2 regions of the Isoptericola jiangsuensis genome follow, and region 1 is predicted to be linked to the other one. Evidence: riboswitches for the same ligand, from Rfam matches in the RefSeq annotation. Region 1 holds a riboswitch; the other holds the start of a gene.

Region 1 (2,875 bases):
CGCCGCCCTGCGGTCCACCCATGAGCTGACGACCATGCTCGCCGGGGCGCAGCTCGGCATCACCGTGTGCACGTTCGCGCTCGGCGCCGTCACCAAGCCGGCGGTCGACGCGTGGCTCACCCCCGTGCTGACGGCCACCGGCCTGCCCGCCTGGCTCGCCGACGTGCTCGCCTTCGCCCTCGCGCTGCTGGCGGTCACGTTCCTGCACCTCGTGGTCGGCGAGATGGCGCCCAAGTCGTGGGCCATCGCCCACCCGGAACGCGCCGCCGTGCTCGTCGCCCCCGTGGCGCGCTGGTACGTGTGGCCGTTCCGCCCGGTGCTCGCCTTCGCCAACGCCGTCGCGAACCGGCTCGTCCGACGCGTCGGGGTGGAGCCGGTCGAGAGCGCCGCGGTCGGCGGTCACGACGCCGCGACGATCCGGCACCTCGTCGAGCACTCGGCACGGGTCGGCGTGCTGGACGCCAGCGTGCGCTCGCCGCTGGCCGGGGCGATCGACCTCACCACCCGCACCGTCGGGTCGTTCCTGCGGCCCGGGAGCCGCCCGACCGCGGTCGCGCGGACGGCGACGGTCGCCGACGTGCAGGCGGCCGCGCGCGCGAGCGGGCACCTGCGGATCCTGGTGCAGTCCGGCGACCCCGGCCGGCCCGACGTCGTGCACGTGCGCGACACGCTCCTGGAGCCGCCGGCGCGCGCCGCGGCCGACCTCGCCCGGCCCGTCCACGTCGTCACGTCGCACGACCCGGTCCACGAGGCGCTCGCGGGCATGCGTCGCGTGAGCGAACAGCTGGCCGTCGTGGTCGACGACGGGGTGGTCGTCGGCGTGGTCACCCTCCACGACGTCCTCGGCCGGGTGGTCCCGCGACCCGCGTGACGCGGGCGCCGAGCGGTGCGGTGGCGACGGGGGCGGACGACCGGCGGGTCGCCCGCCCCCGTCGCGCTACGGTGGCGCCACGACACGGGGTGCGCCCACGGCGCTGAGATCACACCCGTCGAACCTGAGGCAGCTCGCACTGACGGAGGGATGTCGCCCATGACCCACCTGCCCCTGCCCGCCCCGCCCGTGCCGCGCGTCCTGGCGGTGGCCGGGTCCGACCCGTCCGGCGGCGCCGGGATCCAGGCCGACCTGAAGTCGATCGCCGCCGCCGGCGGGTACGGCATGGCCGCGGTCACCGCGCTGACCGCGCAGAGCACCCGCGGGGTGACCGGCGTGCACGTGCCACCGCCCGACTTCCTCGCCCTGCAGCTGTCCACCCTGACGGCGGACGTGACGCTCGACGCCGTGAAGATCGGCATGCTGGCCACCGCGGACGTCGCCGGCGTGGTGGCGACGTGGCTGGCCGACCAGCACGGCGCCCGGCCGCCCGTGGTGCTCGACCCGGTCATGGTGGCGACGTCCGGGGACCGGCTCCTCGACGACGCGGCCGAGGGGGCCGTGCGGGACCTCCTGCGCCACGCCGACGTCGTCACGCCGAACCTTCCGGAGCTCGCGGCGCTGCTCGACGAGCCGGTCGCGGGGGACTGGGACGCCGCGCTCGACCAGGCGGCCACGCTCGCCGCCCGGCACGACGTCCTCGTGGTGGCCAAGGGCGGTCACCTGGGCGGCCCGCACGCGCCCGACGCGCTCGTGGACGCCGACGGCCCCCGGACGGAGCTCGTCGCGCCGCGTGTGCGCACGAGGGCCGGGCACGGTACGGGCTGCTCGCTGTCCAGCGGGCTGGTGACCCGGTACGTGTCGACGGGCGACTGGGGAGCGGCGCTCGCGGCCACGAAGGAGTGGCTGACGCTCGCGCTGCGGCACGGCGCGGACCTGCAGGTGGGGACGGGGCGCGGCCCGGTGGACCACTTCGCCCACCTGCGGGGCGTCGCGGTGCCGGCGGGCTGACCCGCGGGCCGCGCGTCAGTCGAACATGTCACCGATGTCGTCGAGGATGCCGCCCAGCACCATGCCGCCGAGCACGGCACCGAACGCGCCGGAGCCGCCGCGCGGGCCGTGGCCGCCCCACTGCTGACCGCCGGCGTGCTGGGCACCCCAGTGCTGACCGGCGTGCGTGCGGGCGATGTCGCGGTGCGCGAGCGTCGCCGCCTCGGCGGCGAGGGCGGCGGCACGTCGGGCGGCGTCCACCGCGCGCTCCGGGTCGGACACGGCGCGGGCCGCGGACAGCTCGCGCTGCGCCTCGGCGAGGCGGGTCCGGGCGTCGGGCCCGACGGGTGCCCGGTAGTCGTCGACGACGGCGCGCGCGGCGGACACCTGGCGCTCGGCGTCGTCGAGGGCCGGGGCGAGCTGGGCGGTGGCCCGGCGGCTGCGGTCCTCCGACTCGAGGCGGACGCGCACGGCGTCGTCGAGGGCGGTGTTGGCCTCGCGGACCCGGGTCAGCGCCGCCACCGGGTCCTGCGGCTCCCCGGGCGCCGGCAGGTCGTCGAGCGCGGCCTGGAGCGCCGTGGCGGCGGCCTCGACCTCGACGGCGCCGGCGCGCTGCGGGGCGGGCAGGGCGCGGGCCTGCGCGAGCTCGCTGCGGGACTCGGCGACCATCGCCCCGAGCGCGGCCTCGGCCGTCAGGGCGTCGGCCTCGAAGTCGCGCACGGCCTTGAGCAGCCCCTGGGCCCGCACGACCGACTCGTCGGCCGCGCGGGCGGTCGCGGCGGCCTGGGTGGGCTCGCCGTCGTCGAGCTTGCGGCGGGCTGCGGCCAGGCCGCGGCCGGCGAACTCCAGCAGGCGCTCCGCCTGGGCGGGGTTGTCGGCCACGGGCCGCAGCGCGGAGGGCGCGTAGCGCGCGGCGAGCTCGTCGAGGTCGGTCCGGGCCTCGGGCAGGGCGGCTCGGACCCGCTCGACGTCGGCGGCGATCCGGTCGAGCGCCGCCGGGGTCGACCGCGCGGT
Region 2 (2,875 bases), 1.0 Mb from region 1:
CGGGGGTCGCAGGCGCGCAGCGCGGCGACGGTCGCGGCGGGGTCGGCGGCGGTGCGACCCACGTCGAACCAGGTGCCGGTGAGGCCCGCGACGACGACGTCGGCGGTCAGCGGCGCCATGAGGATGCCGTTGCGGTAGTGGCCGGTGGCGAGGTGCAGGCCGGGGACGTCGGTGGGGCCGACGGCGGGCAGGTGGTCGGGCGTGGTGGGGCGGGCGCGGGGCGTCACCTCGACCAGCGCGGCCTCGTCGATCGAGGGCAGCAGCACCCGGGCGTCGCGCAGCAGCGCGTACACGCCGCCGGCGTCGGCGCGGCGGTCGTCGGGGCGTTCCAGGGAGGTGGCGCCGATGACGAGCTCGCTGTGCCCGGTCCACGGCCCGTCGGACGCGGTGGTGCGGGCCACGACGTACACGGGGCGGCCCTGCACGAGACCCCGCACGACGTGCGTCGGGGCGAGCATGGGGTCGGCCTGCAGCCGCAGGGTCTGCCCCTTGACGGGACGCACGGGCAGGCTGACGCCGCGGACCCCGGCGAGCAGGGGCGCGGACGCCCAGCCCGCGGCGACGAGGGTGGTGCCGGCGCGGTGGCGGTGCCCGGCGTCGTCGACGACGCCGACGACACGTCCGCCGGGCTCCTGCTCGAGGTGCACGGCGGAGCGGTGCACGAGCTCGCCGGCAGGGTGCTGCTCGACGGCGGCGCACAGCGCCCGGTGCGTGGCCCGCGGGTCGACGGCGTGGTCGCCGGGCACCCATGCGGCGGCGGCGAGGCGCTGCCCGAGCAGGGGCTCGTGGCGACGGGCCTCGGCCACGGTGAGCTCGTGCGAGGTGACCTGGTGACGGGCGTGCAGGTCGACGACGCGGCGCAGCAGGGCGGCGTCGGCCGCGTCGTACGCCAGGGTGAGGGTGCCGGACTCCCGCAGCCCGACGCCGATGCCGGTGGAGGCCTCGAGGTCGGCGGCGAACCGCAGCCAGTGCGACGCCCCGGCGAGGTGCAGGTGCAGCGCGGCGCTCTCGGCGAACTCCGCCTCGGTGGCGGGGGCGAGCATCCCGGCGGCCGCGTGGGTGGCGCCGTCGCCCGGGACGGGGTCGAGGACCGTGACGGCGAGCCCCGCCTCGAGGGCGCGCCAGGCCGCGGCGAGACCGATGATCCCGCCCCCGACCACGACGAGGTCGCGTTGCATGAGGTGCTCCCTTCGCTGGCATGACCCAGATCAGGTTCGACGGTCGGCGCCCACGCGCCCTCTCAGCCCTGCGCAGGGCTCCCGTGCTCGGCCCACCCTACCGGCCCGCGTCGGGCCCGGTGACGTGGGCGGACGTCGACGGTGCCGGGGCGGCGGCCGGTGGCCCGCGCCGCGGACGACGCTAGGCTCGCGGCTCGTGACCGCCGTCGACGCCCGCACCCGCCTGGCCGCCGCCCGCCTCTACCTGTGCACGGACGCCCGTGAGGAGCGCGGCGACCTCGAGGACTTCCTGCACGCCGTGCTCGCCGGCGGGGTGGACGTGGTGCAGCTGCGCGACAAGTCGTTGGACGTGGCCCGCGAGCTGGAGCTGCAGGAGGTCGTCGCCCGGGTCGCGGCGGAGCACGGCGCGCTGTGGGCGGTCAACGACCGGGCCGACGTCGCCGGGCTGACCGGCGCCCCCGTGGTCCACATGGGGCAGGGGGACCTGCCGACGTACGCCGTGCGCACGCTGCTCGGCCCGGACCCCGTGCTGGGCCGGTCCACGCACTCGGCCGCGCAGGCCGCCGCCGCGGACGCCGACCCGGGCGTCGACTACTTCTGCGTGGGGCCGCTGTGGGCCACCCCGACCAAGCCGGGCCGGGACGCCGTCGGGCTCGACCTGCTGCGCGCCGTCGCCGCCTCGGACCCGGCGACACCCTGGTTCGCGATCGGCGGGATCGACGCCGAGCGCCTGGACGCCGTGCTCGACGCCGGGGCGACGCGCGTCGTGGTGGTGCGGGCGATCACGCGGGCCGCGGATCCCGAGCGGGCGGCGCGCGAGCTGCGCGACCGCCTCGCCGGCTGACGTCGCCCCGGCGCCCCGACCGCCGCCGTCGCGCCACGGGCGGCCCGACCGGCGGGCCCGCGGGTATGACCGAACCGACGCCGGGACCGGCCGGAGGCGTGCGCGCGGGCGACTATCCTGGTCCGGTGACGTCTCCCGCCACCACCCCCGACAGCGACCCGATCACGCCCCGGCCTGTTCTCGTCGTCGACTTCGGCGCCCAGTACGCCCAGCTCATCGCCCGCCGCGTGCGCGAGGCCAAGGTCTACTCCGAGATCGTGCCGCACACGTTCACGACGGAGCAGATGCTGGCCAAGGACCCGGCCGCGATCATCCTGTCCGGAGGGCCGTCGTCGGTGTACGCCACGGGCGCGCCGTTCGTCGACCCGGCGCTGTTCGAGGCGGGCGTGCCCGTCCTCGGCATCTGCTACGGGTTCCAGGCGATGGCGGCGGCGCTCGGCGGCACGGTCGCCCAGACCGGTGCCCGCGAGTACGGCGGCACCGAGGTCGAGGTGTGCTCCGCCGGCGTGCTGCTGGCCGGCACCCCCGAGCACCAGACCACGTGGATGAGCCACGGCGACGCCGTGCACGAGGCGCCCGCGGGCTTCGAGGTGCTCGCCACCTCGCCCGGCTCGCCCGTCGCCGCGTTCGAGGACGGTTCCCGCCGCCTCTACGGCGTGCAGTGGCACCCGGAGGTCAAGCACTCGGCGCACGGCCAGGCCGTGCTGGAGCACTTCCTCTACGAGGGCGCCGGCCTGGCGCCCGACTGGACGCCCGGCAACGTCATCGCCGACCAGGTGGCCGCGATCCGCGCCCAGGTGGGCGACTCCCGCGTCATCTGCGCGCTGTCCGGCGGCGTCGACTCGGCCGTCGC

Evidence for each region. Region 1 has a riboswitch for thiamine pyrophosphate ahead of thiD (bifunctional hydroxymethylpyrimidine kinase/phosphomethylpyrimidine kinase). Riboswitches for the same ligand answer to the same signal wherever they lie in the genome.
Region 2: linked by a shared signal. The riboswitch ahead of thiO (glycine oxidase ThiO) and the one ahead of thiD (bifunctional hydroxymethylpyrimidine kinase/phosphomethylpyrimidine kinase) in region 1 are both predicted to bind thiamine pyrophosphate.

The regions. Positions count from the first base shown of each region.
Region 1 is NZ_PDJJ01000001.1:2,041,230-2,044,104, forward strand. It holds gene ATJ88_RS09225 (CNNM domain-containing protein) at 1-871, shown strand, start outside; TPP riboswitch at 947-1,039, shown strand; gene thiD (bifunctional hydroxymethylpyrimidine kinase/phosphomethylpyrimidine kinase) at 1,031-1,882, shown strand; gene ATJ88_RS09235 (hypothetical protein) at 1,898-2,875, opposite strand, start outside.
Region 2 is NZ_PDJJ01000001.1:1,021,570-1,024,444, forward strand. It holds gene thiO (glycine oxidase ThiO) at 1-1,178, opposite strand, end outside; TPP riboswitch at 1,169-1,273, opposite strand; gene thiE (thiamine phosphate synthase) at 1,375-2,022, shown strand; gene guaA (glutamine-hydrolyzing GMP synthase) at 2,148-2,875, shown strand, end outside.